DNA from 4 places in the Gemmobacter sp. 24YEA27 genome. Region 4 is predicted to be linked to each of the others. Evidence: riboswitches for the same ligand, from Rfam matches in the RefSeq annotation. Region 4 holds a riboswitch; each other region holds the start of a gene.
What was found. Region 4 has a riboswitch for cobalamin ahead of QNO18_RS23540 (DUF1852 domain-containing protein). Riboswitches for the same ligand answer to the same signal wherever they lie in the genome.

Region 1 (7,566 bases), on a different contig from region 4:
TAATCTCAACAAGCTGCGCCAGAAGATCGGCATCGTGTTCCAGCAATGGAATGCCTTTCCGCATCTGACCGTGCTGGAAAACGTCATGCTGGCGCCCCGGAAGGTGCTGGGCCGTTCCAAAGCCGAGGCCGAGGCCGAGGCTGAGAAACAGCTGAAACATGTGGGCCTGGGCGATAAGCTCTCGGTCTATCCGGCGCGACTTTCGGGCGGGCAGCAACAACGGATGGCAATTGCCCGGGCGCTCGCGATGGGGCCGACTTACATGCTGTTCGATGAGGTGACTTCGGCGCTGGATCCGATGCTGGTGGGCGAGGTGCTCGACACGCTCCGATTGCTGGCCTCGGAAGGCATGACGATGATCTGCGTCACCCATGAGATGAAATTCGCGCGCGAGGTTTCCGACCGCGTGGCCTTCTTCCATCAGGGCATCATGGCCGAGATCGCGCCTCCCGAAGAGCTGTTCGGCGCACCCAAATCCGCCGAATTGCAGAAGTTCCTCGCCGCCACTCATTAAGGCAGACGTAACATGCAGAACGAGACCGATGTGATTGTCATCGGGGCGGGCGTCGTGGGTCTTTCCGCGGCGCTGGCCATTCAGGCGCGGGGCCTGCGCGTCACGGTGATTGACCGCGAAGGTCCGGCGGCGGGTGCATCGGCCGGGAATGCCGGGGCTTTCGCCTTTACCGATATCCTGCCGCTGGCAAGCCCCGGGATTCTGAAGAAGGCGCCGAAATGGCTGCTTGACCCTTTGGGGCCTCTGTCGGTGCCGCCGTCTTATGCGCTGAAGATCGCGCCCTGGATGTTTCGCTTCTGGCGCGCCTGTTCGCCCGCGCGGGTGAAGCAGTCGACGGTCGCACAGACCGCGCTGATGGATCTGTCAAAGGCCGAGCTCGAGCCGTTTCTGACCCTTTCCGGTACGCTGTCGATGCTGGAGAAGAAGGGCAATCTTCAGGTCTATGAGAGCAAGGCCGAGCTTGACGCGAGCCTGCCTGGCTGGCGCGCGCGCGAAGAACACGGGATCGAATTCCGCCATATGGACGCGGGCGAGATGGCCGGGATCCAGCCCGGTCTCAGCCCTCGTTTCACCCATGGCACTTTCACGCCGGGCTGGTTCTCGATCTCGGATCCGAAGCTCTACACCCTGGCGCTGGCCGACCGGTTCCGCGCCAATGGCGGTGTGCTGGAGCGCGACGAGGTCACCGGGATCAGGCCCCTGACCGAAGGCGCCGAAGTGCTTTCGCATGGGAAAATCCGCCATGCGGGCCATGTCGTGCTCGCGGCAGGGGCACATTCGCATCTGATCGCGCGTTCGGTCGGCGACCATATCCCGCTGGAAACCGAGCGTGGCTATAACACCACCTTGCCGCGCGGCGCGTTTGACCTGCGCACGCAAGTGACCTTTGGCGGCCATGGTTTCGTGGTTTCGCGCCTCTCCACCGGCATCCGTGTCGGCGGTGCGGTGGAATTGGGCGGGTTGCACCGGCCGCCGAATTTCAGACGATCAGAGGCGATGCTGAAAAAGGCCGAAGCCTTCCTGCCCGGGCTGAAGCCCGAGGGCGGCGTGCAATGGATGGGCTTTCGCCCGTCTTTGCCGGACAGCCTGCCGGCGATTGGCCGCTCGAAGAATTCTGCCCGCGTTGTTCACGCATTCGGTCATGGCCATCTCGGGCTGACGCAATCGGCCGGCACGGCGCGGCTGGTTGCCGACCTTGTGACTGGAAACGCGCCCGCCATCGACATATCTGCCTTCTCTCCCCAACGCTTCTGAGGCTCATGATGAGTGTTCATACTTTCTCCTGCCTGGATGGTCATACCTGCGGCAATCCGGTGCGTCTGGTCTCGGGCGGCGGCCCGCGTCTGATCGGCAAGGACATGCTTGAGAAGCGCGCGCATTTTCTGCGCGAATTCGACTGGATCCGCACCGGTCTGATGTTCGAGCCGCGGGGCCATGACATGATGTCGGGCTCGATCCTCTATCCGCCGACCCGCGACGATTGCGATGTGGCGGTCCTGTTCATCGAGACCTCGGGCTGCCTGCCAATGTGCGGCCATGGCACGATCGGCACGATCACCATGGGGATCGAGAACGGGCTGATCCAGCCGCGCTCGCCCGGCAAGCTGTCGATTGATGCACCTGCGGGCAAGGTCGATATCTCTTACCGCCAGGAGGGTCGTTTCGTCGAAGAGGTGCGGCTGACCAATGTGCCGGGTTTCCTTTATGCCGAAGGGCTGACAGCCGAGGTCGAGGGTCTGGGCGAGATCGTGGTCGATGTGGCCTATGGCGGCAATTTCTACGCCATTGTCGAGCCGCAGAAGAATTTCCGCGACATGTCCGATTTCACCGCCGGAGAGCTGATCGGCTTCTCGCCGAAGCTGCGGGCGGCGCTGAATGCGAAATATGAATTCGTGCATCCCGGCGACGCGCGGATCAACGGCTTGTCGCATATCCTCTGGACCGGGGTGCCGACGGTCGAGGGCGCCCATGCCCGCAATGCCGTATTCTATGGCGACAAGGCGATTGACCGCTCGCCCTGTGGCACGGGCACCTCGGCCCGGATGGCGCAGCTGGCGGCAAAGGGCCGACTGAGCGTCGGCGATGAATTCTGGCATGAGAGCATCATCGGCTCGATCTTCAAGGGTCGGGTCGAGGCGACTTCTGACGCGGTGCCGGGTAAATCCGCGATCATTCCGTCGATTGGCGGCTGGGCGCGGCAGACCGGGATCAACACGATTTTCATCGATGAGCGTGACCCCTATGCGCATGGATTTGTGGTGAAATGATGGGCTCGCGGTTCATTCTTGAGGGCACGGCGAAGGGTCGCGTTCTGGCATCCGATGAACCGCTGAGCTTCTGGGGCGGTGTCGATCCCGCGACGTCAAAGGTGATTGACGCGCATCACCCGCTGCATGGCGAGACGCTTGCCGGGCGGGTGCTGGTGATGCCCGGGACGCGGGGCTCCTGTACCGGGTCAGGGGTGCTGCTGGACATGGCGCTGAACGGACTTGCGCCTGCGGCGCTGGTGTTTCGCGAGCCGGAAGATGTTGTGACGCTGGGCGCGATGATTGCCGCCGAGATGTTCGGCGTGGCGCTGCCTGTCCTGCGGCTGGAGCGCGCGGCATTCGACACCGTCTCGCGTCTGGAGGAGGTGGCCGTCATTCCAGGGGCCATCGAGGCCCCGGGAATGACCCTGCCGGTCGCCTCTGCCGCGGGATCGGCGCTGGCCCTGACGGCGGCAGATCTGGCGATGCTGTCGGGCGCGGAAGGCGAGGCCGTGTCGCAGGCGATGCGCATCCTTGTTGCAATGGCGGCAAACCAGGGGGCGAGCCGGCTGATTGATGTGACCCAGGGCCATATCGACGGCTGCATCTATGCGAGCCCCGCCAATCTGACCTTCGCGGCAAAGATGGCGGATATGGGGGCACTGGTGCGGGTGCCTACGACGATGAACGCGATTTCGGTCGACCGCGAGAACTGGCGTGCCCAGGGGGTGCCGGATCTGTTCGGCGCCCCGGCGCAGCGGCTTGCCGATGCCTATGTGGCGATGGGCTGCCGGCCGAGTTTCACCTGCGCACCCTATCTGCTGGAGAGCGCTCCGGCCGAAGGCGAAGCCATTGGCTGGTCGGAAAGCAATGCGGTGATCTTTGCCAATTCCGTGCTGGGCGCGCGGACGGCGAAACACCCGGATTTCCTGGACCTTTTCATCGCGATGACCGGGCGTGCGCCACTGGCCGGCGTCTGTCTGGACGAGAACCGGGCGGCGCAGCGCATCATTGACGTGGCGGCGATTCCTGACACGGATGATCTCTTCTGGCCTTTGCTGGGCTGGCTTGCGGGCCGCGCCTCGCCGGACCGGATCCCCTTGCTCAGAGGTGTGGGCGCGGCATCCCGCGAGCAGTTACAGGCACTGTGCGCGGCCTTTGGCACCACCTCGGCTGCACCGATGCTGCATGTCGAAGGGGTCACGCCCGAGGCGCATCTTATCGCACCCGATGCCGACAATGTCCGGATCACACGCAGCGATTTCGCCCGCGCCTGGGATGAGCTGAACCAGGGCGGCGAAGCGATCGACCTTGTCGCCATCGGCAGCCCTCATGCCTCGCGCGAAGAATGCCGTGCTTTCGCGAAAGCGCTGAACGGTGGGCGGGTGCAGGTTCCGACCATCATCACCGCCGGGCGCCAGATCATTGCCGATCTGGCGGGCGAGGGCACGCTCGCAACCCTCGAAGCCGCCAGTGTGCAGGTGTTGCCTGACCTCTGCTGGTGCTCGATCTCCGAGCCGGTCTTCCCGCCCGCGACCCGCACGCTGATGACCAATTCCGGCAAATATGCCCATTACGGGCCGGGGCTTTCGGGCCGGCAGATCCGCTTTGACAGTCTTGAGACCTGCGCCCGCGCTGCCCTCACCGGCCATGCTGCCAAAACCCTTCCCCCCTGGCTTTCCTGAGGCCCGATATGCGCTCGATCAAGACCATCCATGTGATTTCCGCCCATGCCGAGGGCGAGGTGGGCGATGTCATCGTGGGTGGGGTCCGCCCGCCGCCGGGTGACACGATCTGGGCCCAGTCGCGCTGGATCGCCGAAGATCAGACGCTCAGGAATTTCGTACTGAACGAGCCGCGCGGCGGCGTCTTCCGCCATGTGAACCTGCTCGTGCCGCCAAAAGACCCGCGCGCCGATGCCGCCTTTATCATCATGGAGCCCGAGGATACGCCACCGATGTCCGGCTCCAATTCGATCTGTGTCTCGACGGTCTTGCTTGATGGCGGCATCATCCCGATGGTCGAGCCGGAAACGCGCATGGTGCTGGAGGCGCCGGGCGGTCTGGTCCATGTCCGCGCCGAATGCCGCAATGGCAAGGCGGAACGGATCTTTGTCGAAAACCTGCCCTCTTTCGCCGAACGGCTGGATGCAAAGCTTGAAGTCGAGGGCATTGGCACATTGACGGTCGATACCGCCTGGGGCGGCGACAGTTTCGTCTTTGTCGATGCCAAAGCGCTCGGCTTCAGCCTGACCCCCGACGAGGCGCATGATATTGCAAAGCTCGGGGTGAAAATCTCGGATGCCGGGACGGAACAGCTCGGTTTCCGTCACCCGACAAACCCGGACTGGAGGCATTACTCCTTCTGCCTTTTCGCGGGCGAGGTCACGCGCGAGGGCAATGACCTGCGCGCCGGTGCCGCCGTGGCGATCCGGCCCGGCAAGGTTGACCGCTCGCCCACCGGGACCGCGCTTTCCGCGCGGATGGCGGTGCTGCATGCGCGTGGCCAGATGTCTGAGGCCGACCGTCTGACCACCGTCTCGCTGATCGGGTCGGAGTTTCAGGGCCGCATCCTCGGCACCACCGATCTGGCGGGCACGGCGGCGATCCGGCCGGAAATCTCGGGGCGTGGCTGGGTCACCGGCATCCATCAGCATATGCTCGACCCATCTGACCCCTGGCCCGGCGGGTATCGGCTGTCGGACACCTGGGGCGCGCGCTGATCCGCATAACGCGATGCTTTGCCATTGAAGCGGGACGGGTTTGCCCATACTCAGGGCAGGTCGGTTTCCGCAAGGAATTGAAAGGGAATCCGTCATCCGCCTTTACAGGGGGATGAACCGGAACTGCCCCCGCAACTGTAGGCGGCGAGGGTCCGCGCGACAATGCCACTGTGGGAGAGCCCATGGGAAGGCTGCGCAGACCCAGTGACCCGCCAGTCAGGAGACCTGCCGACTCCTGTAACCAACTTGACCCGGACGGGGCGTCCGGGGAGGCGAGATATGATTTTGACCCGCAGATGCGCCACCGCATCCCGTGCCGCCAGCCTGCGCCAACCGCGCCGGGCCAGCTTTGTGCGTCGCGGTTTTCACGCTCTCCATCCGCTCCATCCCCCATCCCTCACGGAGATCCCGGATGCGATATTTCCCCAATACCCGTTTCTCACTGGCCGTCTCACTGGCCGCGCTCTGCTTTGGCATGCCTGCTTTGGCCGAGACCGGCTATCCGCTCAAGCTGCAGAATTGCGGGCTTGAGCTGAGCTTTGACAAGGCGCCGGAAAGCGCTGTGACGGTCGGCCAGGCGACGAGCGAGATCCTTTACACGCTGGGGCTTGGCGACAAGGTCGCGGGCACTTCGGTCTGGTTCACCGAAGTCCTGCCGGAGTTCAGAGAGCTGAACGACGGCATCGAACGGCTGGCCGATAATGACCCTTCATTCGAAAGCGTCGTCGCCAAACGCCCGGGGATCGTGACCGTGCAATATGAATGGCATGTCGGCCCGCAAGGCATCGTCGCAACGCGCGAGCAATTCGCCGATCTCGGCATTCCGGCCTATGTCCTGCCGTCCGACTGCATCGGGAAGGACAATACCGCAGGCTCGGACGGCACCCGGCTGGAACCCTATACGATGGCGGGGATCTATCTCGGCATCGAAGAGCTGGCGACGATTTTCAACATCACCGACAAGGGCACAGAGGTGGTCGCTGACCTGAAAGCGCGCGAGGCGGCGGCGGTCGCGGCGGCGAAGGCGCTTGATCTGAAAGAGGCCTCGGCGGTGTTCTGGTTCTCGTCGGCCGAGATGGATATCGACCCCTATGTTGCCGGAAACGGCGGTGCTCCGGCCTGGATGATGGCGTCTCTGGGGCTGAAGAATGTGGTCGAAAGCCCCGAGGAATGGCCGGTCGTGTCCTGGGAAACCATCGCGCGGGCCAATCCCGATGTGATCGTGATCGCCCGCATGGATCGCCGCCGGTTCGAGGCGGATGATCATGAAAAGAAACTGGAATTCCTGAAGTCCGATCCGGTGGTAAGCCAGATGGAGGCGGTGAAGAATGGTCGCATCGTGATCATCGACGCCCATGCAATGGACCCGTCGATCCGCAATATCGCGGCGCTGGAAGAGCTGGCGGCGGCGCTGCCGGCCTTTGATCTGAAATGATCTGCCAGAGATGAAACGCCCGGTCACCCCTGTTGCGCTAGCCGCCCATGTCGCTTTGCGCGCCATGGCGGGGGTGGCTATCCTGGCGATCGCCGTTCTGACGGGGGTGATCCTTGGCGAGACGCCGCTGCCCTGGTCGACAGTCTGGGCGGCCCTGGCGAATAATCTCTGGAATGCCGGGCTGCTGGTTGACCCGATCGATCAGGGCATCATCTGGGCCTATCGGGTGCCACGCACCCTGGTCGCTGCCGGATGCGGCGCGGGGCTGGCGCTGGCAGGTGTAGTGTTGCAGGCGCTGGTCAGAAACGCGCTGGCCGATCCTTATCTGCTGGGCGTCTCGGCGGGGGCATCCACCGGGGCGGTGGCGGTGACGATCATGGGCGTCGGCGCCGGGGCCATCGGGATCTCGGGCGGGGCCTTTCTGGGGGCGGCTTTAGCCTTTGGGCTTGTTGCGGCCCTGGCCCGCGCGGCGGGCGGCGGCCCTGCACAGATGGTGCTTGCGGGCATTGCCGGATCGCAGCTTTTCAACGCGCTGACCTCTTTCTTCATCGCGAAATCGGCCAATGCCGAACAGGCGCGCGGCATTATGTTCTGGCTTTTGGGCAATCTTTCGGGCGTGCGCTGGCCCGATGTGACACTGGCGGTGCCG
Region 2 (7,566 bases), on a different contig from region 4:
GGCCGACAAAGATATGATGGGTTTCCCAGTAAAGCGCGGTGGCAAGGCGGCATTCAAACACCGCCGTCGCCCCCGCGATTTTCGGCTGGCCAAGGCTGCCCGGTTGCCAGGGCACCTGGGCAAAGCGCGCGTCATGATCGGCCATACCGCTGCGGCCGGCAAAGATATTGGCGATCTCGTGCTGGCCCTCATGCAGCAGATTGGCGCAAAAGGCGCGGTTTTTCAGGATCGCTGTCGCGGTCGAGCTGCGGTGATGGATACAGGCCAGCAGCGAGGGATGGTCGCCATCCGCCGAAACCGAGGTCAGTGAGGAAATCGTCACGCCAAAGCGCCCGCCTTCTCCATCCGTGGTGGCGACGGCGACAAAGGTCGCAGCCCGGCTCATGCCTTCGACAAAACACCTGCGCAGTTCCGGGTCCATTGACGGGCCTCCTGTACGTTAGTACAAATTTATTGCATTGAGCGGGCAGGAAATGCCAGCGAAAATCGTGCCTCAGCCGCGGTCTTTGGCAATGCGGTCCTGCCAGAACGGGCGCTCCAGCCGGAACACATCGCGCGTGCGTACATAATCCGCGCCAAAAGACCGCCCGACGAGGTCAAGCCCGGGCGTGTCGACATGGCCGCGCGCCTCATCCAGCACGAAACGGTCCTCGATATGGATCGACAGCACCTCGCCGACGATCAGAGTCTGCCGGGGCCCGGTCTCTACCCGCTGCAGGAGGCGGCATTCCAGCGCCACGGGGCTCGCGCTTATCCGGGGCGGCGTGATTTTGACCGAAGGCGTCAGCTCCAGCCCGGCCAGTTCCGCCTCGCTCACGCCTTCGGGCGCGTCGATCGAGGTCAGGTTCATTGCCCCGGCCAGCGCGAAAGGCACCAGGTTCACCACGAACTCGCCGCTGTCGAGGATGTTCTGTGCCGAATGTTTCAGCCCGCCGTCGCGGCCCGGGCTGATCCCCAGCACCACGGTGGGCGGCTCATCCCCCATCACGTTGAAAAAACTGAAAGGTGCGATATTCACCACGCTGGCGGCGGATTTCGTCACCACCCAGGCGATGGGGCGCGGCATGACCGTGGCGACGAGCAGCTTATAGGCGATCCCTGCCGCGGTACTTTCCAGATCGAAATGCAAATCTCAGCCCTCTTCCTTGCGCTGATGTGCCAGCGCAGCAATCAGATCAGTGCGGGTGACGATGCCCAGGATACGCGCCCCTTCAAGCACCGGCACCGCATCATTCGGCCCCTCGGCCAGCAGCGGCAGCAGATCATGGACCGGCGTGCCGGGGCTGCGGGTCGGCACATGGGGATCCATCACCTCCCGCGCCCGAACGGTACGCCCGCCCGCAGCGCCCAGCAACCGCGCAAGGTTTGCGGTAAAGCGGGTGCCGCTCAGCCGGGCGTCTTCGGCGCCGCGCCGGATCAGGTGGATCTGGAAAATCACGCCCAGATAGCTGCCATCCGTCGCCGCCACCGGCAGCGAGGTAAAGCCCCGGTCGCGAAAGATCGCGCCAACCTCGGTCAGGGGCGTCTCGGGGCCAACGGTCACAAGGTTGCGCGACATGATCTCGCCGCAGGTGATGCCTTCGGTCTTGTGCCGCGCGGCCAGCAGCTCGGCGGCCGAGATCAGCCGGGCGAGGTCTTCAACGCCGATATTGGCGCTTTGGTGAAATTCCTGCAGCAGCCCGGCCAGTTCCGCGCGCGAAACGCCGAGCCGGTCAAGCGGGCGCGGATCGGGCTGGCCGGGGGCGGCGGTGGCAGGCTGACGGAACGGATAGCGCCGCCCGGTCAGTGCCGCCGCCAGCGCCGCCACCGGCACCAGCGCCAGCGTGCCAAGCGCGACCGGCACCAGCACATAGAAAAAGCCGAGCTCCGCCGCCGCATGCGGGGCCAGCACTGTCGCCAGCGCAACCGCCCCCCGGGCGGATGCAGGGCACGGCTGAGATGCATCGCCAGGACGGCCAGCGCCGGGGCCAGCACGATCCGCAGCTCGGGCGTCTCGATGGTCAGAACCAGCGCCACGCCGACAAGGGCCGAGACCGCATTGCCCACCACCGCCGACCAGGGCTGCGCCAGCGGGCTGTTTGGCACAGCGAATAAAAGCACCGCGCTGGCACCAAAGGGCGCGATGACGAACAGCCCCCAGGCCGAGGCGCCCGGGTCGGGGCTGAGGAACAGGATCAGCGCCACCATGCCGACAAACATGCCTGCCGTGGCGCGCAGGGTTTCGGTCCAGCCGGTAAAGCCCATCGCGGGGCCGGCATGGCGCAGTGTCCGGCGCAGATATTGTCCCATGGCGGCCTCCTGTTGCGGCGTGTCACTCTGCCCGATCAGCGGGCGAGCGCAAGCAGCCCGTCACAATCGAGATGGGTTTCCATATGATCGGCAAGGCGATCAAGGATGCGCTCTACTTCGGCGCCGTATCGGGTTGCGCCGGCGGTGATGCCGAAATCCTTCAGCCAGGCGGCGCGGAAGGCGTCACTGGTGAATAGCCCGTGGAGATAGCTGCCCTCGACCCTGCCATCGGGCGAACGCGCGCCTTCCGGCTGGTCGCCGAGATACGCAAAGGGACGGGCGCGGTCAGGGCCTTCGGTCCGTCCGATATGGATCTCATAGCCGGTCACATCGAGGCCGGTGGCGGCATGGCGGGCCGTGACCCGTGCCAGCCGCTTGTCGCCCGACATCACCGTTTCCACATCGAGAAGGCCAAGCCCCGGCGTCACCCCCGGCGCGCCTTCGATCCCATCGGGATCGGCGACCGAGTGGCCCAGCATCTGATAGCCGCCGCAGAGCCCGAGGATCCGCCCGCCGCGCCGGTGATGCGCGAGAATGTCTATATCCCAGCCCTGTTCGCGCAGAAACGCCAGATCTCCGCGTGTCGATTTCGACCCGGGGATCACCACAAGATCACTATCGCCGGGGATCGCCTGACCGGGAAGGATCATCGAAACCGTCAGATCCGGCTCCAGTTTCAGCGGGTCGAGATCGTCGAAATTCGCGATGCGGCTGAGAGCCAGGCAGGCGACCTTTACCCGCCCCTTGCCCGATGGCGCCAGGTCGAGCGCATCTTCCGCCGGCAAAAGCCGGGCATCGCGAAACCAGGGCAAAACGCCAAAACCGCGCCAGCCGGTACGGTCCCCGATCAGCCGGTAGCCATCATCGAACAATGAGGGATCACCGCGAAAGCGATTGATCAGAAAGCCCGCGATCTGCGCGTTATCGCCTGCGTCCAGCACGGCCTGGGTGCCGACGATCTGCGCGATCACGCCGCCGCGGTCGATATCACCCGCCAGCACCACCGGCACGTCGGCCGCCAAGGCAAAGCCCATATTGGCGATGTCATTCCGCCTCAGATTGACCTCGGCCGGGCTGCCGGCGCCTTCGACAATCACCAGATCCGCCTGAGCCCTGAGGCGGCGGAAGCTCTCCTGCACTGCCTCGGCGATCTTCGGCTTCAGGCCAGCATAATCCTTTGCGCGCACCGAGGTCAGGCGACGCCCCTGCACCACCACTTGCGCGCCGGTATCGGTTTCAGGCTTCAGCAGGACCGGGTTCATATCGCTATGCGGCTCCACCCCGCAGGCCAGCGCCTGCAGTGCCTGGGCCCGCCCGATCTCGCCCCCGTCCACTGTGACCGCGGCATTGTTCGACATGTTTTGCGGCTTGAACGGCAGGACCGTCAGCCCCCGCCGCCGCGCCACCCGGCAAAGCCCCGCGACCAGCAGCGACTTGCCGACATTCGAGCCTGTGCCCTGGATCATCAGCGCGCGGCCAGGCGTCTGGCCAGACATCAGAACTCTACCCCGGCCTGGGCTTTAACCCCGGCGCGGAACGGGTGTTTCACCATCGCCATTTCCGTCACCAGATCGGCCAGTTCCACCAGTTCCGGCTTTGCATTGCGCCCGGTCAGCACGACATGGGTCATCGGGGGTTTCTCATCGCGCAGAAACGCCAGCACCTCGGCCAGAACAAGGTAGTCATAGCGCAGCGCGATATTGATCTCGTCCAGCAGCACCATGCGGTTCCGCTCGTCCCGGATCAGCTCTTTCGCCTTTTCCCAGGCGCGCGCCGCTGCGGCGCGGTCCCGCTCCAGATCCTGGGTCTCCCAGGTAAAGCCCTCGCCCATCGTGTGGAACTGGCAGAGACCTCCGAAATTCTTCAGGATCAGATCGCGCTCACCGGTCGACATCGCGCCTTTGATGAACTGCACCACGCCGCAGGGCATTTCATGCGCGATGCAGCGCAGGATCATCCCGAAGGCGGAGGAGCTTTTGCCCTTGCCCGGCCCGGTATGGACGATGATCAGCCCCTTCTCGCCGGTCTTTTCCGCCATCATCCGGTCGCGCGCGGCCTTGATCTTCGCCTTTTTTGCGGCGTGGCGGGCAGCATCTTCCGCAGGATTTGCGGCGGGATCGGGAGCATCGGTCATTCCTGGCCTCGCTTGACATTCGGTGGGTCTGGTGGCTTGGCTGTGGCCATCGCTGGTTCCTGCCATACAGCAGGCGAAGAGGGAATGCGACAGGCCGAAAGCCCAGACGCAGCCGCCCCCGCGACCGTGACCGGAAAGGTCGCCCAACCGCCACTGGCCACCCGGCCGGGAAGGCAGGGCGCCCGCAGGGGGATTCCCCGAAATCCGCAAGCCGGGAGACCTGCCAGCGCCGGTGCGGCCCTTCGGGGCGCGCATCATTCGTAACGGGCGGCCGGGGTGAGCCGCGGGTCTGGTGGTGCTTTTGCCCGCCACCTGTTCCCCGCGCAGCCACAGCCATGCCGGAGGGGCAAATGGCCGGAGAAACCGAGCTTGTGGTCTGTACCACATGCAGATTGCCGGGCAGCAGCCCCGAGGCCATACGCGATGGCGCGCGCCTCTCTGAGGCGCTGACCGCCAAAGGTGTGGCACATCGCCGTCAGGAATGCCTGTCTGCCTGTTCCAATGGCTGCGCCGTGGTGTTTCGCGGCCCGGGCCGCTGGACCTATGTCCAGGGCCATCTCGACCCCGATCTGCATCTGAACGACCTCGTCACCATGTATCACGCCTTTGCGGCGACGCCCGATGGCATCGTCCCCTGGCGTGCGCGGCCCGAGGTCATCCGCAAGAACACAATCGCCCGTATCCCTCCGATGGAGCTTTGACATGTCCGCAGACAAATCCCTGGAAAAAACCCCCGTCACCGTGATCACCGGCTTTCTTGGCGCCGGGAAAACCACGCTGATCCGGCACCTGCTGCAAAACCCGGGCGGGCGGCGGCTCGCTGTGCTGGTGAATGAATTTGGCGATGTCGGTGTTGATGGCGACCTGATCCGCGACTGCGCCGATGCGAATTGCCCGGAAAGCTCGATTGTCGAGCTCACCAATGGCTGCATCTGCTGCACCGTTGCCGACGAGTTCATCCCCTCGATCGAAAAGCTGATGGCGATGGAGCCGCGCCCCGATCATATCGTGATCGAAACCTCGGGCCTTGCGCTGCCGAAACCGCTGCTGAAGGCCTTCGACTGGCCGGCTTTGCGCTCTAAAATCACCATCGACGGTGTGGTGGCGGTGGCCGATGCCGAAGCGGTCGCCGCCGGCCTTTTCGCCCCGAACCCGGCACAGCCCGGCGCGGCGGAGGCCGATCACGAGACGCCGCTTTCCGAGGTCTTCGAAGATCAGATCGCCTGCGCCGATATCGTGCTTTTGTCCAAGGCCGATCTCGCGGGGGATGCCGGTATCGCAAAGGCGAAAGCCGTGATCGAGGCCGAGGCGCCGCGCCCTCTGCCGATGCTGCCTTTGACCGAAGGCGTGATCGATGCGCGTGTCGTGCTGGGGATCGGCGCGGCTGCCGAAGACAGCCTGAATGAGCGCCCCTCGCATCACGATGGCCATGATGATCACGATCATGACGATTTCGACACGATCGTGGTCGATCTGCCCGAGATCACCGACCCGGAGGCACTTGCGGCGAAAGTCTCGGCCCTGGCAGCCGCGCAGAACATCCTGCGCGTCAAAGGCCATGTGGCGGTCGAGGGCAAGCCGATGCGCCTTCTGATCCAGGCCGTCGGCCCGCGTGTGCGTCATCAGTTCGACCGGCCCTGGGGCAACCAGCCCCGCCGCTCGCAGCTTGTCGTGATCGCGGAACATGGCAATATCGACGCGGCCGCCGTTCGGGCCGCTCTGGGGGCATAAGGCGCCTGATGCACGTCCTCTTTCGCGAAAGCCACGGTCTGGAAGAGACCGATATGCCGCAGGATCTCGGGCAGACGCCCGGGGATCTTGTGGTGCTGTCGTTTTCCGACAGCGACCTCGGGGCTTTTGCGGCAGGGTGGAAGCGGGGGCGCGAGACGCTGCCCTCCCTCAGGCTGGCAAACCTGTCGCGGCTGACGCATCCGCTCTCGGTCGATACCTGGATCGGGCAGACGCTGACCGGGGCGAAAGGCGTGCTGATCCGGCTGATCGGCGGGGTGAATTACTGGGCTTACGGCGTCGAACAGGTCTCTAACATCGCCAGATCACGCGGGATCGCGCTGGCGCTCCTGCCGGCGGATGGTCGCCCCGACCCTGCACTGGATGCCGCCTCGACTTTGCCGGTGGCCACGCTGCGGCGCCTGTCCGCGCTGTGCGATACCGGCGGGGCGGTCGCGGCCCAGGGCGCGCTGGCGCAGCTCGCGCTTGCGGCGGGTCTCTATGCCGGGCCGGTGCCCGGCGCGAAATCGCTGCCGGGCTTTGGCTTCTGGCACCCGTCTGCCGGCGTGCTCCGTGACCTGCCACATGGCGAGACGCCGCTTGTCCTGATCCCCTTCTATCGTGCCTGGGCCGCCGCCGGCGACACCGCTGCCATCGACGCCCTGATCCTGGCGTTCGAAGCCGCAGGCTTTCGGGCATTTGGCGCGTTCCTTCCCAGCCTCAAGGACGAGGCCGCCGCCCGCTGGCTGCGCGAGACCCTCCCGTCGCCTGGACTGAAAGCGCTGGTCAATGCCACCGCCTTTTCCGCCCGCGCCGCCAGTGGCTCACCGCTGGAGGCCGCCGGTGTGCCGGTCTTCCAGGTGATCCACGCCACCTCCACCCGCGCCGCCTGGGAAGGGGCCGGGCGCGGCCTCTCGCCTGCCGATCTGGCCATGCATGTGGCGCTTCCCGAGGTCGATGGCCGCATCACCGCCGGCGTGATTTCGTTCAAGGACGAGGCGCCGCGCGACCCGGATCTGCAATTTTCCCGCACCAGCCACGCGCCGGACCCCGAACGTATCGGGGCCGTGGTCGCGAAGGTCAGAGCCTGGATCCGCCTCGCGTCAGAGCCCCCGGCCAGCCGCCGCATCGCGATGGTTCTCTCGACCTATCCGGGCAAATCCTGGCGCATGGCTCATGCCGTGGGCCTTGACGTTCTGGCCTCGGCCGAGGCGATGGCCGAGGACCTCTGCGCCGCCGGTTTCAGCATTCAACCCGGTGCTCCGCTTGATCAGGCGCTGCAGTCCGAGACCATCGCCTGGCCGCTTTCGGCCTATCGCGAGGCGCTCGCCCGACTGCCGGAACCCCTGAAAACCGCCATAACAGAGACGCATGGCCGCCCAGAAGACGATCCGGCGATCCAGGCCGGCGCCTTC
Region 3 (7,566 bases), on a different contig from region 4:
CGCCTGCATCTCGGCCAGATTGCCGGCCTTGACCACGGCAAGCGACCAGGCACGGGCGAAATGGATCAGGAAAACATAGTCCTGGCGCATATAGCTGAGAAAATCCGCGCGTGGCAGCGAGCCATCCTGCAGCGCGTCGAGAAAGGCGTGCCGCGTATAGGCGTTCCAGTCCTCGGGACAGGCGGCACGCAGGGCGGCAAATCCGGATCCGTAATCAGGAAGGCTCATTCTGCTGCCCCCGGGTCAATCGCCAGGCGCGAGACCGGCAGGATGCTGTCTGTCAGACCCGATTGCTGCAAAAACGCTTCGAATCTCGCATAGCGCCCATGATCCAGCGCCGCCGGTGAATGGGCGAAACGCGGCAATGTGTCGGCCCAAGCTTTGGTGTTGAGCGGGTCGGACAGATCCGGCGCGGTGGCGGCAAAAGCCTCGAATGCGGCCTCGGGGTGGTTGATCATATAGGCCGTCGCGCGCTCGATCGCGGTCAGGAAGCGGGTCACGCGATCCTGGTCAAACCCGGTACGGGCCACAAAGATCAGCTCATCATAAGCGGGGATCCCGGCCTCTTCGGGGTAGAAACAGCGCCCGTCGCCGCCCGCCAGCCGCATCTGCGTCAGTTCGAAATTGCGAAACGCCCCGATGACCGCATCAACCTGGCCGGTCAGAAGCGCGGGCGTCAGCGACCAGTTCACATTGACCAGTTCGACATCCCCCGCCGTCAGCCCGGCGCTGGCCAGCATCCCCGACAGCAAAGCCGATTCGACGCCCGAAACCGAATAGCCGATTCGCTTTCCCTTCAGATCGCCAAGGCTCTGCACTGGCCCGTCTGCCGCCACCATCAGGCAATTGAGCGGGGTGGCAATCAGAGTGCCGACACGAACCAGCGGCAGCCCTTCATGGACCTGGAGATGCAGCTGCGGCTGATAGGAGACCGCCAGATCGGCCTGGCCCGCCGCGACCAGTTTCGGAGGCTCCGTCGGGTCGGCAGGCGCGATGATCTCGACCTCAAGACCCTGCTCTTTGAAAAAACCCTTTTCCCGGGCAATGATCACCGGCCCATGGTCCGGGTTCACATACCAGTCAAGGATCAGGGTCATACGGTCCTCTGCCCGGGCGGGGCCGGTAATTGCGGGTCCGGTCAGCGCGACAGCGGCCAGCAGGGCCAGGGCGAAACGGGTCATATCTCGGTCTCCGTCAGGGGCGGATCGGCGATCAGCGCGATCTCATTTGGGAAAATCGGGTGGAGCTGCGCCGCCGCGCGCCAGGCCCGGAGGCCGGAGCGGCAGCCCAGAACGATGCGCTCATGTGGCGCGGGCGTGGCCCCCGTGATCTGGTCAGGCGCGAAGCGATGGGCATCCGGGGTGACGCCAAGCGGTGCCTCGGCGCGGTCGCGCAGCTCGATCACGTAATCGCCGGGGCGGATCGCAGACCTGGCGATGAAAGGGAAAGCCGTCTCCGGCTCGGGTGCGGTGTCAAAGCGAAAGCTGCTGAACCGCCAGCCCGCCATGTCAAAGCGGATCAGCTGGCCAAGCGGCGATGGCGTGATCCCCGCCAGATGCGCCAGCGCCATCTGCGCCATGAGCGTGCCGAGCATCCCCACCACCGGACCAAGCACGCCGGCACTGGCGCAGGTCGCAAGGGTTTCCGGCAGGTCGGGGAACACCGCCCTGAGCGAAGGCGCACCGCCGCAAAACCCTCCGACATAGCCCGAAAACCCCAGCGCCGAGGCCGATACCAGCGGCTTCCCGGCGCGGTGGCACAGGTCGGAGAGCAGATAGCTCGCGGCGAAACTGTCAGCGCAATCGAGGATCAGATTGGCCTCTGCCACCAGGTCGGGCGCATTTTCAGGATCGCAACGCGCGACCAGCGCCGTCACCTGACAGTCAGGGTTCAGCAGCCGCAGTGCATTTGCGACAAGTGCGGCCTTCGGCGCGCCGATCCCGCCTGCATAAAGCGGCTGGCGGTGCAGGTTGCTTTCCTCGGCGCGGTCCGGGTCGATCACGGTGATACGCCCGATTCCGGCGCCGGCCAGATATTGCAGCGCCGGCACGCCCAGCCCCCGGCCCCCACGACCAGCAGATGCGCCTGGGCGAAAGCCGCCTGCCCCCCGGCCCCGATCCCGGGCAGCAGGGTCTGGCGCGCATAGCGGCTCATGCCGTCACCTCAAGCCAGTGCCGCACCTGTGCCTCAGGGTCGGGGTTCAGCGTGATATCGGTCACCACCGAAACCAGATCCGCCCCGGCGGCAAAGGCCTCTGCCGCGCGCGCAGGCGTCATCCCGCCGATCGCCACCAGCGGGATATCCCCGATCCGCGCTTTCCAGACGGCGAGCTTTTCCACCCCCTGCTGATGCCATTTCATCTGTTTCAGGATCGTCGGCCAGACCGGACCCAGCGCGATGTAATCCGGGCCCAGCGCCAGCGCGCGCGCCAGTTCTTCTTCATCATGGGTCGAGATACCGAGCCGCAGCCCGCCGCGCCGGATCGCTTCAAGATCGGCGGCATCAAGATCCTCCTGTCCGAGATGGATCCAGTCACAGCCTTCCTCGATTGCGAGCTGCCAGTGATCATTGACCACAAGGATCGCCTGATGCGCGCGGCACAAAGCCTGCGCTGCGCGGATCTCAAGACGCGTCTCGTCCTCGCTGCGATCCTTGACCCGCAGCTGCACCAGCCGAACCCCAAGCGGCAGCATCCGCCCCACCCAGGCAGCAGAGTCGAAAATCGGATAGAAACGCGGCAGGGTCATGCGAGAAACGCCCTCCCCAGCACGGGTGTCGAGGGCGCGGCCATATCGCGTGGCTCCATCGGCTGCGCGAGATAGGCCATCCTGCCCGCCCGGATCGCCCCGGCCATGGCCCCGGCCATCCGCGCCGAATCGCCGGCCTTCGCCACCGCCGTATTCAGGAGCACCGCATCAAAACCCAGCTCCATCGCCCGCGCCGCATGGGAGGGCAGCCCGATCCCGGCATCGACCACCAGAACCTGATCGGGAAACTCTGCCCGCAGCACGCGCAGCCCATATTCGTTCATCAGCCCCCGCCCCGAGCCGATCGGCGCCCCCCAGGGCATCAGCACCTCACAACCGGCCTCGACCAGGCGCGCACAGACGCCAATATCCTCGGTCGTATATGGAAAGACCTTGAACCCGTCGGCAATCAGGATGCGGGCGGCTTCAACAAGGCCGAAGACATCAGGCTGCAGCGTATCGGTATGGCCGATCACCTCGAGCTTGATCCAGTCTGTCGCAAACAGCTCGCGCGCCATATGGGCCGTGGTCACGGCCTCCTTCACCGTATGGCAGCCGGCGGTATTGGGCAGGATCTTCGCGCCAAGATCTGCCACAAGCGCGCGGAAGTCACCGCCACCTCCCTGCTCGCGGCGCAATGAGACCGTAGCGATCCCGGCCTCAGAGCTGCGAAACGCCTCTTCCAGGATCTTCGGCGATGGATATTGCGCCGTGCCCAGCATCAGCGAGCTTTCAACAGCAGTCCCGTAGAATACCGGCATCTCAGCCCCCCTGCATGGCGGCGAGAACCTCGACCCGGTCGCCCTCTTGTATTTCTGTTTCCAGCCGCGCGGCTTTGGCGATGAAGACCTCATTCACCGCAGTCGCCACGGCCGGGCCAAAGCCCTGTTCCTCAAGCAAAGCGGCCAGGGTTGTCGCCCCGGTCCGCCTTGCCTCTCCATTCACGAAAACTCTCATATCCTCACCTCATCCATGAACTCGGGCTGCGCGCCGGTCTCGAGATGTTCCGCTACCATCCGCGCGCAGGCGGGCGAGAGCAGGAATCCGTGGCGGTAGAGACCATTGGCAAAGATCATATCCCCCCGGCGCCGGATCCTGGGCAGATTGTCGGGGAAAGCGGGGCGCGCGTCAGAACCGGTCGCGATCAGCTCGGCCTCGCCAAAACCGGGATGGATCGTCCAGGCCGCCGCCATCAGCTCCATCATCGACCGCAGCGTGACCGGCCCGCGCCATCCGCTTTCGATCATCGTGGCGCCAAGCATGAAATGCCCGTCGCCGCGCGGCACGATGTAAAGCGGGATACGCGGATGCAGCAGGCGGACCGGGCGCGAGAGGCTCACGCCCTCGCAGCGGATCAGCAGCATCTCACCGCGCACACCGCGCAGATCGCTGAGACTGTCGCGCGCCGCGAGCCCCCGGCAGTCGATGGTCAGCGGCGCCTCTGCCGGCTCGGGTGTTACCATGATCCCCCGGGCCGCGAGCCGGCGGGCCAGTTCGCCAAGCGCCGCGCGCGGGGCCAGATGCGCTTCGGTTCTGAAGAAGAGCCCCTCGCGGAAACGGCCTCCCAGATCGGACTCAAGCTGCGCGATCCCGTCCCCGCCAATGGCCTGGTGCCCTTTGGTCAGCCGCGCAAAACGCGCCAGATCGCCCCGGTCACGCGGATCGGCCAGAACCAGCGTCCCGGCCCCGGTAACCAGCCCGGTATGGGATTGCCACCAGGCGGCCGCGCCGGCCCCAAGCCGTTCAACCGGCTCCTCTGCCGATTCCGCCTCGCAATATGGCGCCAGCATACCACCGGCCCACCAGGAACAGGCCTGCGGCCCGGGGCCGCCGGCCGGGTCAGAAATCGTGACCTCATGACCGCGCGCCGTAAGTTCGCTGGCCATCACAAGGCCCATGACACCGGCCCCGAGAATATGGACGCGGCTCATGATTGCGGCCAGAGCGCGTGGAAATGATGCACCGGCCCATGGCCGGAACCGATTTGCAGCGCATCCGCCGCCCGGATCGCCCCCTGGAGCCAGCGATGCGCCCGCGCCACCGCATCGGGGACAGCCATCCCCTGCGCCAGCCCGGCCGCAATCGCTGCGGCATAGCTGCATCCTGTGCCATGCGTATTTTTGGTCTGCTGGCGTTCTGCCGTGAACACATGGGATACAGGGCCGATCAGCAGATCGCGACACTCTTCCCCCCCGGCATGACCGCCTTTCATCAACACCCAGGCCGGCCCGAGCGACAGGAGCGCGCGCCCCTGCGCTTCCTGCGCCTCATGGCTGCTGGCCGGGGCCTCGCCCAGTAGATCTGCCGCTTCGGGCAGGTTCGGGGTCAAAACCGTCGCGAGCGGCAAAAGCGCCTCGCGCAGTGCTGCGACAGCCTCGGCCGCGAGCAACCGGTCACCGGATTTCGCCACCATCACCGGATCAACCACCAGGGCCAGATCGCGCCCTTTCAGCGCCGCCGCCACGGTCGCGACCAGTTCCGGATCGCCCAGCATCCCGATCTTCACCGCACCCACGGCAAGATCATCGAACACCGCCTCCAGCTGCGCCCGAACCAGCCGCGCCGGCAGGGCCATCACCGCGGTCACCGCCCTTGTGTTCTGGGCCGTGATCGCAGTGATCACGCTGGCGCCATAGACGCGCATTGCCGCGAAACTTTTAAGATCGGCCTGAATCCCCGCGCCGCCGCCGGAATCGGACCCCGCTATGGTCAAAGCTATCGCCGTCATCATGCCCCCAATGACCGGCGAAAAGATTTGGGGACACTGATGCCCGGGCAGGCCACAACGGGCCGCCAGAGACACGATCAGACCACCCGTTCCCTCCGCCGGTATGAACCGGATCAGGTTCGATGGGTTAGCCTTGCGGCCTCTCAGCCCCGGTTTCCCGGGACACCCCAACGAGTAAGTTGCCCAATCGTTAAGCGGAGCATTTTCGTTTGGCAACCGGCAAAATCCCGCTTTCTGCGCGAATGAGGCTGCTTACGGGGCCGCTGTCTGTTCCGCTTTGCGACATGTCGCAAACAGACAATCCCGCCCGCCGCACTGTGATCAATTCAGCCTCGCAAGGTGCCGCTGGCGACAGCGGAGAATTGGGAAGCCGGTGCGGTCCCGCAAGGGGCCAAAGCCGGCGCTGCCCCCGCAACGGTAGAGGCTGAGAGGCGCGACAAGGACCACTGGGCGGAGGAGCCCGGGAAGGTGTCGCGACCAGGGTTGAAAAGACCGCTCGCCAAGCCCGGAAACCAGCCTTGCACGAGATGTCGAGCCGCGGTGGGCGGCGAAGCGGCAACCGGCTCGCGGGTCCATCCCCGCGCGGGCCCTTCGCCGCCTGTTGTCCATCGCACGTCAAACCTGCCCGTGCGACCCGCCCGGGCTAACGCGAAGGACAGCAAATGCTGAGCCAGTCCGAAACCCTTTCCCGCCTGCTGGCACGCCGGAGCGGCTATGCCTTAGAGCGCGATTTATATTGTGATCCCGGGGTGTTGGAGGCCGATCTTCAACATATTTTGTATCGTGAATGGCTCTTTGCCATTCCGGGCTGCGAGCTGGAGAAACCCGGCGCCTTTGCCACGCTGCAGATCGGCGCCTATCCGGTGGTGATCATCAAGGGCAAAGACAATCGCATCCGCGCGTTCCACAATGTCTGCCGCCATCGCGGTCAGCGGCTTTGCGCGAAGACCAATGGCGCGACGACGAACCTTGTCTGCCCCTATCACCAATGGACCTATGACCTCGAGGGCAAGCTTATTTTCGCCCGCGATATGGGCGAGGATTTCGACCCTTCGAAGTTCGGGCTGAAGAAGGTGCACTGTGTCGATCTTGGCGGCATGGTTTTCATCTGTCTCGCCGAAGTGCCCCCTCCCATTTCCGACCTCGCGCCGAAGCTGATGTCGTATCTGGCCCCCTCGGGCCTTGCCGATGCAAAGGTCGCTTTCAGCTCGACCATCGTCGAAAACGGCAACTGGAAACTGGTGATCGAGAACAACCGCGAATGTTATCATTGCGGCGGCGCGCACCCGTCTTTGTGCCGGACCTATTCCGACAACCCGCGTATGACGGCGATGGAGGGGCCTGATTCGGCCTCGCCCGACATTATCGAACACTGGAAGCGCTGCGAGGCGGCCGGCCTGCCCTCGCGCTTCACCAACCACCCGCAGATGCAATGGCGGCTCGCCCGCATCCCCCTGCTGAACGGCGCCGAAAGCTATACGATGTCGACTAAGGCGGCGGTGGCGAAACGCATGGGCACCATGCCCTTCAACGATGCCGGCAGCCTTCTGTTCTTCCACTACCCGAACAGCTGGAACCATTTCCTCGGCGATCACGCCATCGTCTTCCGCATCCTGCCGATCAGCCCGACCGAGACGCAAGTGACCACGAACTGGCTGGTCCATAAGGATGCGGTCGAGGGCGTCGACTATGATCTCGAAACCCTCACCCGCGTCTGGCTCAACACCAATGACGAAGACCGCCAGGTGGTCGAGGAAAACCAGAAGGGCATTCTCTCTCCCGCCTATGAGCCCGGGCCCTATTCCCCGATCCAGGAAGAAGGGGTGATGCAATTCATCGACTGGTATGCCGGCATCATGACGGAACGCCTTGGCCCCGTTTCCGGCACCGGCCCGGCACTGGCGGCGGAATAAAAATGGGAAAGCAACAACTTAACTGGTCTGTGAAGCCCTGGGATGATGCAGAGCATCTTGAATGCGCCATGGTCGTGCCCGAGACGCCGGATACCGCCACCTTCACCTTCCGCGCGCCCTCGGGGGCCTGGTTCGACTATCAGCCGGGCCAGTTCGTGACGCTCGACCTGCCGGTTGA
Region 4 (7,566 bases):
CTCGGCCAGCCAGGACGGTTTGGGAAGGCTGCCGGCAGTGGCAGTGGGGAGAAGTTTATTCATAGTGGGGACCTTTTATATTCTGTCAAAGCGCGAAACTGGCTGACCATTGCGAAAGCCTGGCCTGATGCGGCCTGATAAAATGCTCTTCCGCGAATTTGGCCTGTTCCAGCGCCAGACGGCTGCGCTCTTCGCGGTCATAGACAATCCGCGTCAGAGAATAATCCTGATGTTTCAGGCTTGGGCGATAGCAGCTGCCTGCGGCGGCATTGGCGTTGTAGATTTCCGGACGATAGATCTTCTGGAATGTCTCCATCGTACTGATGGCGCTGATCATTTCCAGATTTGTATAATCATCAAGAAGATCCCCCATGAAATAAAATGCCAGGGGGGCAACGGCGCCCGGCGGCATGAAACAGCGAACCGTCATACCCATTTTTGCGAAATACCTGTCAGTCAGAGATGCTTCATCCTGCCTGTATTCAGCACCAAGAATAGGATGGGTGATATCGGTTCTGATATAGGTTCTGTTGCTTGATACGCTGAGACATATCACCGGTGTCTTTCTGAAATTTCGGCGATAGACCTCAGATTTCACGAAACTCCTGAACAGATTTCCATGCAGGTCGCCAAAATCCTCCGGCACGGCAAAGCCGGCTTTCCCTTTGTTATATTCCGGGAGCGCTATACTGAAATCATAATCCCGCACATAAGACGAGAAATTATTCCCCGCAGATCCATCAATGATCTTACGGTTTTTGTGATCAAGGATGTTTGTCTTCAGAATCTCAATAATCGGAAACACACCCGCAGTTTCTGCACTCCCCATAGCCATATCGACGGATATAATCTCGACCCCAACGGAATACCGGTCACCTTTTGGGTTGTCCCATCCCGCCAGAGAATTGAATCTGTTGGTGATCATCGCCAGAGTGTTTCGTAAATTCTCCCGGCGGTGTGCCCCTCTGGCGAGATTGGCAAAATTGGTGGTGATGCGCGTATTATCGGCCGGAATGTAATCCTCGTCGAAGCCAATCTTCGTAACTCTGAAAGTGAAACCTTCTGTCATTGTGACATGCCTTCTGAGCGGCCTGAAAAGACAGGCCGGAAAACCACAGACACTCCGCGACGGATGTCGCGAAGCCGGCCCCGGGCGACTGATGTCACACGGGCCTTTGCAGTCACCTTTGCGGAACGGCCGCTCCCGACACGCCCACCGCGGCCGGAACAGGTGATCAATCCAGGCAGGTTTCCTGACTTGCGGGTCGTAACCTTGTCCGGCCTTCCCGGCGCAGAATGCGCGCCAGTGGCATTTCGGACGGGCTCGCCGCTCACAGTTGCGGGGGCAGCTCCGGATTTGGCATTGGCCTTACCAGATTCCCTTTTAACCGGGGCTTCCCCCGGCACCTGAATCAATCGATAAAATCCTTTGCGGGCCCGGAAATGTCAACGATTTCAGAAGCAGATTATATTCATGAAATTCATGAGCGAAACCGGCAGTGTAAGAAATCAGGTGCAGACGAAATTTTTTTTAAAACACCCCTAGGTCATGTTGACAAATGGCGGAGCCAGAGCCTGATGCAGGCGACGTCGACGAAGCCCAGGAAGCTTTCTGCGGTTTTGTCGTAGCGGGTTGCAAGGCGGCGGCTGTTTTTCAGCTTGTTGAAGCAGCGCTCGACCATGTTGCGCAGGGTATAGATGGTCATGTCGACAGCCTTGCGCACCCTTCGGTTCTTTCGCATCGGTATCATGGGCAGGGCGTTGCGGCTCTCGATGTCTTCCCGAATTTTATCAGAGTCATAGCCCCTGTCGGCGACCAGAACTGTCGGTTGGGGCAGATTGTCAGCCATCACCAGATCATAGCCGGTGTAGTCGGAATCCTGCCCCGGCGTGATCTCGGTCCTCATCGGGAGGCCTGCGCCGTTGACGCGGAGATGGATCTTGGTCGAGAAGTGGAAGGTGGTCCAGAAAACGATCCAGTGGATCGTTTTCCCACCGGACGCTCTCGAACGGCCAGGAGCCTCTTGTCAGCAGTCCCCCTTTTGCGCCCGCCGCATGATGATGAGCGCGGATCACAGTGCTGTCGACCATCTGGAGCTTGTCTGGCGTGTCAATCGGCGCGCAAAACTGACCCCCTATCGGCGTCCAATTTTGCCCCCCCTATGCTGCGTCGAGATCAGGGCCTGAGTCGACGGAACTGATCACAGAGTGGAGGCGGGTCAGGCCCTGATCGGGGTCAAGTGCGGTTTTTGAAGCGCCATGACTCGTTGCCGGTCTCAATGATCTCGCAGTGATGGGTCAGACGGTCCAGGAGTGCCGTGGTCATTTTGGCGTCACCGAAGACAGTTGGCCATTCACCGAAGGCAAGGTTGGTGGTGACGATGATCGATGTGCGTTCATAAAGGCGGCTGATCAGGTGAAAGAGCAGCTGCCCGCCTGATTGCGCGAAGGGCAGGCGCAGCGCGGTGTGAGTCAGTAGAAGTGGCGGCGGGGTCGGGTCGCGTCGTCGGGCGAGAATGTTGATGACGACAGGCGCGGAATGGACACCCTGATCCACGGCTTCGACGGCTTGCAGCCCGTCATCGGGCACGCAGCTCAGGATCTGGACCATCTGCCGGTCGCCATCATCGCTGCCCTTCAGCTTGCGCCGGATCGCGGCCATGGCGGGTGGAAGCACCCAGTCCTTGAAAGGAGCCCCATTACGCAATGCGCCAGGTTTGCGTGCCAGAACAGGCACATAGTGCCATGGATCATAAACCGTCTGGCCCCACCCAAAGGCGCGGGCATGTTCTCCGACCACCACGCCATCCTGCCGAATGACAATCCGCTCGGCATAGGCATGCACCTCGACGGGACGTCCGACGGCCGTAGCCAGGACCGAGTATTTGTTGTTGTCGAACCGCACCGTGCAGGTCTTCGAGACGGAAGCAGGCACGCTGTGGAAGCCGTCGAAGCGGCCAACGTAAGGAACGAGGTGGGGGCGCTCAGCCTCGAACATCTCCCAGATCGTCTTGTCGGCATCTTCCACATGGCGATGCGCCTTGGCATAGGCCACGCACTTGTCCAGCAGCCAGGCGTTCAGCTCGTCGAGGCTCTTCACCCGCAGCCGCGGTGTAAAGAACCGCTCCCGCACCAGCCCGACCTGGTTCTCGACCTGACCCTTCTCCCAGCCTGAAGCCGGGGTGCAGGCGACGGGTTGGACAAGGTAGTGGCTGCACATCTGCAGGAAGCGGCGGTTGTATTGACGCTCCTTGCCGGTGAAGACAGCTTCGACAGCCGTCTTCATGTTGTCATAGATGCCACGGGCGCAGGTGCCCCTGAAGAAGCCGAACCCGCGGTCATGCGCGTCGAACACCATCTCTTGGCTCTCGCGCATGTAGGCGCGGGCGAACATCATCCGGCTGTGGCAAAGTCGGACATGCGCCACCTTGATCGTCACCGTGACGCCAGAGATCACCACGATCTCATGGCTCCAGTCGAACTGGTAAGCCTCGCCCGGTGCATAGTAGAGCGGCACATAGGCTTCTGCCGTCACCGCCCCCCGGTTCTGCGACCAGTTCCTGGCGAACCGGCGCACGGCATCATAGCCACCCTGGTATCCGAACCCACGCAGTTCCTCGAAGATGCGGATCAACGTCAGCCGTTCCCGCGCGGGCTTGTTCGCATTGGACGACAGAAACTGTTCGAGCTGCCCCTGCCAGGGACCAATCCGCGGCATCGGCTGACGCTCACGCTCGTAACTGAAGTCCGTCTCATCCGTCCGCAGGATCTTGCGCACTGTGTTCCGTGACACGTGCAGTTCTCGCACGATCTTCTTCATCGACCAGCCCTGAACGTAGAAGGCCCGCCGCTCTCGCGCGATCGTATCCACCCGCTTCATCCCCCCTCCGTTCGCTGCCTCGCAACGAACGGTCTGACAGAACCTAAGGGGGGGGCAAAATTGGACGCCGATACCCCGCATTAGGGGGTCAATTTTGCACGCCGAAACACACTGAACGAGGCCGACCGACTGCTCAGGGCCGGTGCAGCCTATCACGCGTGCGAGAAGCTCATACTTACGGGCGCACGCGCTCCCGCGTAGCGCAATGTGAGCGGCTTCGGCCCGGAACGACCGATATTCCACCTATCCCAAAACAGAAAAGGCCCCCTTGTGGCGGCCTAAGCGTCTGATCACACTTGGATTTCGATTGATTTATGACAGAACTGGTTGCGGGGACGCGCAACCTACGAGACCGACACTCGATTCAAGTCGCAGTCTGATAACCAATTCAATCGTATAGAAACCGGGGGCGTATCACACAAACAAATATTTCTCGCGTCGCCAAGGTCATCCTGGGAAAAGATCACGCACGCGCACAAACGGTCCACCGGTTTCGACAGCGCGGCGAGCTTTCCGGCTGATCACTTCCGTCAAGGAGAGTTGCCGGGTGAGAGTATCGAAAAGATCGAGCCCATCCATGCAAATGATAGACGTAGGTGCTTTGCCAAAGGCAGCGAGGCCGTCTTGAGTAAAGCCAGTATTGCTGATGAGCATCCCTCTGGCCCACCTGGCCTTAGTCTAAACCTTGCCAGCGAAGGTGTGAAGGTCGGCGATGCTACATCCTCCGTTCTGCCATTTTGCTTCCAAGAGATAGGTTTCCCCTTCATGGGCAAAGCTGCCATCAATTTGTTCGCCGGTCAGACGGAAAGATGCCCGGGGAGAAAGATCATAGGCACCAAAGAGGTCTTGCAGGAACTTCTCGAAAGCGTACCCACGCGGCTGAGGATCGAGTTGACTGACCTCTATGAGCCTCTGCGACAACCCGGTGAGAAGCGCCGGGTCGGGACCGACCGGAGTAGCGGGCGCTGGCGGTTGTGGATCGCGGAGTGGCAAGCTCGCGAGAAAATCATTGTCAGTCAGTTCCGGAATACGAAACGATACCCGGCGAAGCAGATCATTGAGCTGTTCGACTTCCTCACGAGCGAGTGGCTCACTGCGTCCCCTGCGCCACGTCATTGACTGGCGGATGACGGCGAGAACAAGCGGACAGAAACGGTTACGCCGATGCTCGAGGGTGGCGGCAAGAAGATGTGTGAGCGAGGGGAGCTTGCTGCCGGGCTGCCAGAAGTCACCGACACCGGCCTCGGTAGCCGCGAGGGGAAAAGCCGTTTTAGGGTTCCCACTGCCGGGCAGAAACCCATACATCAGCTCGGCGATTTCACTGACGGCGCTTGCCTCCTTCATGCTGAGCGCCATGATTAACTCCTGGCGCCAGCCGCAAGTCCCGTCATGTGGCCGGCGAAAGTAGCGATGAACCGTCTGAACGATCCGGTATCGCTCAGTTGCCGGAATTCGCCCGTCTCTTTTCCAGCCTCATCCGGGGTGAGCATCAGCGCGGTCGCCGTGTAGAGCTTTTCCTGAACGAGGCGGCGGCAGAGAATATCGCAGCGCTGCGCGTATGACGCGCCCTGGAACTCGGGGAAAACCGGAAAATGCTGCTCCTTGACGCGAACCGGTGACGTGGAGCCGGTGCAATCGCGCATAATCATCAGCCAGCCGAGGAAAGGTGGCGGGACGTCCTTGCCAAAAGCGCCTTCGCGGAACGCCGTCCAGAAATCATGCGCCGCGCCGATCGCTTCCTCGGAGCGGTTGTTCATGTTGTTACCGAACGAACTGCCGATGCTCTTCAACTCGAACACCGCGACCAGCAATTTGCGGTGGGTGATGATCAGATCCCATTCCTTGGTCGGCCGGAAATATCCCGGCAGAACAGGCACCTGCCGACCTAAGTGGAATTCCAAACCTTTGAGGCCGTGGCCGTTGGCCACGTCCTTGAACAGCGGCACGAAAGCATCAAGATGTTTGCCGGCGGTGACTGCGCCGCGCGAGCCGACATCCTGAACGCCGCGCTCGATCTGCGCCTTGGTGGCGGCATCTTTGACGCCCCAGAAGGCCTTGATCGCATTACGCGCCTTCTCTTCGTAGTCTGCCATGTCGCTCATGCGCCCTCCCCCGCCAGAACGGCACGCTCAGCCTCGGTGAGATCATACAGACTGGCAACGGCATCGTCGCAGATCCTCCTGTCGCCAGCTCTGCCGGCGCGGATCAGGGTTTCGCGCATTGCGGGCGAAACATCGCTCCAGCGTGGCACGCGGATACGCCGCAGATATTGCGCTTGGAATCGCAGGAAGCCGCCGCGCATCCTGGTGGAATAGGCAGCGACGAACAGCCGGGCGACACCCGAAGTCAGAACCGCCTGCAGCGCGTGCAGATCCCATTCGTCGGCGATGATGAAGTAGAGATTGTGGTGCGGATAGAGCCGACCTTCCTCGTACACGATGTGGGCGCTGCCCTTGATATCGGGGATGAGCAGCTTGGGTCGGGCGACCAACTCGGGATAGATGCGGTCGATGGTGCGATACCAGTTGGCTGGAGCCTTTTGGGCGACATGGCGCCCGGCGATCTCGTCCTTTCGCGCATCAAGATAGGCGTGAAGGCGGGGATAGCGATCGAGGTCGACCAGCCGACCGTCCTCGGCGAAGGGATTGATGACACCGTATCCGCGCCACGCCACGCTCCCCGCATTGATATCGCGTGTCATGACTAGGGGAAGCTTACGATCGGGCTCGACATCCATCTCATCGAACCTGCCGATAAAGGCCTTGTCCGCTCCGGTGGCGACACCGATGCCGACCTTGCAGCCGACCTCTTCCAGAGTCGGCAGCGCAGTTTCCAGGCGGCGCACAAGCACCAGGTCGGGAGACGTGTCGAGAATCCAGGGCTGATCGCCAACGGCAACGTCAGCGAGTTCCTGAACGCCTCCAGCGGCAGCGCGGTCGCCGGTCAGTTCGCCCGCAAGGCGCGAAAGCACCTCTGCCTCGATCGTCGGACGACGGGCGATTCGGGTGGCGCCAGCGGGCTGGCGGGCGATGACGGTGATGGCAGGATAGGCGATCACATCGGAATGAAAGGCCTGCGTGTCCACCATGTCCACATAGCATTTCAGGTGGAAATGCTGCGCGACAAGCTTTCGAAGGGGGCCACCGTAACGGTTTTTCATCCAGCGGTCTGCGCAGATGAAACCCAGCTGGCCGCCGGATCTGAGAGAGGTCAGAGACCGCTCGATGAAGGGAACGTAGATGTCGGCGCGATCGTATATGGTGCTGTATCGCGCGCGATACTCGGCCATGAGCGCATCGGCGATCAATTCCTGGCGCACATAGGGCGGGTTACCGATCACCGCGTCGAAGCCATTCTCGATCGGGGTCAGCAAAAAGTCACCATAGACCAGCCAGGAAGCGGCCAGACCCTGTGCGGTGTCAGCACCGATACGGTGTTGCCTGAGCAGGGCAATCAGCCGGTCCCGCGAGGAGACGAAGGTGTCGCGGTGCAGTTCGACGGCGGTGACAGCGTTGGCGAGCGTCGAAGCCGGATCGGGTCGGCCCGCCCCTTTCCAGGCCAGTAGCAAGCGCTCGATCGCGGGAAAGAGAAAATCGCCGTCGCCAAAGGACGGCTCGAGCAGGCGCATCGTGTGCAGCGGCCTGTCGGCGGTGTAGCCGGTGAGGTCGAGGATGAACTCTGCGACT

Region 1: another riboswitch for cobalamin. It lies ahead of QNO18_RS19710 (ABC transporter substrate-binding protein); the one in region 4 lies ahead of QNO18_RS23540 (DUF1852 domain-containing protein).
Region 2: another riboswitch for cobalamin. It lies ahead of QNO18_RS02910 (DUF1636 domain-containing protein); the one in region 4 lies ahead of QNO18_RS23540 (DUF1852 domain-containing protein).
Region 3: another riboswitch for cobalamin. It lies ahead of QNO18_RS10590 (aromatic ring-hydroxylating dioxygenase subunit alpha); the one in region 4 lies ahead of QNO18_RS23540 (DUF1852 domain-containing protein).

What each region holds. Positions count from the first base shown of each region.
Region 1 covers NZ_JASJPW010000002.1:447,772-455,337, forward strand. Annotated here, with positions in the region: gene QNO18_RS19685 (amino acid ABC transporter ATP-binding protein) at 1-514, shown strand, start outside; gene QNO18_RS19690 (FAD-binding oxidoreductase) at 527-1,768, shown strand; gene QNO18_RS19695 (4-hydroxyproline epimerase) at 1,777-2,781, shown strand; gene QNO18_RS19700 (aconitase X) at 2,781-4,445, shown strand; gene QNO18_RS19705 (proline racemase family protein) at 4,454-5,482, shown strand; cobalamin riboswitch at 5,527-5,730, shown strand; gene QNO18_RS19710 (ABC transporter substrate-binding protein) at 5,958-6,917, shown strand; gene QNO18_RS19715 (iron ABC transporter permease) at 6,928-7,566, shown strand, end outside.
Region 2 covers NZ_JASJPW010000001.1:575,081-582,646, reverse strand. Annotated here, with positions in the region: gene QNO18_RS02940 (flavin reductase family protein) at 1-421, opposite strand, end outside; gene QNO18_RS02935 (flavin reductase family protein) at 494-1,129, opposite strand; gene QNO18_RS02930 (CBS domain-containing protein) at 1,133-1,891, opposite strand; gene QNO18_RS02925 (HPP family protein) at 1,783-2,289, opposite strand; gene QNO18_RS02920 (cobyric acid synthase) at 2,325-3,785, opposite strand; gene cobO (cob(I)yrinic acid a,c-diamide adenosyltransferase) at 3,785-4,423, opposite strand; cobalamin riboswitch at 4,460-4,666, shown strand; gene QNO18_RS02910 (DUF1636 domain-containing protein) at 4,774-5,124, shown strand; gene cobW (cobalamin biosynthesis protein CobW) at 5,126-6,154, shown strand; gene cobN (cobaltochelatase subunit CobN) at 6,163-7,566, shown strand, end outside.
Region 3 covers NZ_JASJPW010000001.1:2,115,688-2,123,253, reverse strand. Annotated here, with positions in the region: gene QNO18_RS10630 (TenA family protein) at 1-228, opposite strand, end outside; gene QNO18_RS10625 (ABC transporter substrate-binding protein) at 225-1,181, opposite strand; gene QNO18_RS10620 (ThiF family adenylyltransferase) at 1,178-2,050, opposite strand; gene QNO18_RS25670 (hypothetical protein) at 1,999-2,154, opposite strand; gene QNO18_RS10615 (thiamine phosphate synthase) at 2,151-2,747, opposite strand; gene QNO18_RS10610 (thiazole synthase) at 2,744-3,508, opposite strand; gene thiS (sulfur carrier protein ThiS) at 3,510-3,704, opposite strand; gene QNO18_RS10600 (FAD-dependent oxidoreductase) at 3,701-4,678, opposite strand; gene thiD (bifunctional hydroxymethylpyrimidine kinase/phosphomethylpyrimidine kinase) at 4,675-5,475, opposite strand; TPP riboswitch at 5,549-5,655, opposite strand; cobalamin riboswitch at 5,796-6,011, shown strand; gene QNO18_RS10590 (aromatic ring-hydroxylating dioxygenase subunit alpha) at 6,138-7,388, shown strand; gene QNO18_RS10585 (hybrid-cluster NAD(P)-dependent oxidoreductase) at 7,391-7,566, shown strand, end outside.
Region 4 covers NZ_JASJPW010000006.1:100,568-108,133, forward strand. Annotated here, with positions in the region: gene QNO18_RS23535 (methionine synthase) at 1-63, opposite strand, end outside; gene QNO18_RS23540 (DUF1852 domain-containing protein) at 86-1,069, opposite strand; cobalamin riboswitch at 1,226-1,426, opposite strand; partial or broken gene QNO18_RS23545 (IS5 family transposase) at 1,548-2,106, opposite strand; gene istA (IS21 family transposase) at 2,237-3,880, opposite strand; gene QNO18_RS23555 (hypothetical protein) at 4,328-4,534, opposite strand; gene QNO18_RS23560 (hypothetical protein) at 4,559-5,236, opposite strand; gene QNO18_RS23565 (PaeR7I family type II restriction endonuclease) at 5,239-5,982, opposite strand; gene QNO18_RS23570 (Eco57I restriction-modification methylase domain-containing protein) at 5,979-7,566, opposite strand, start outside.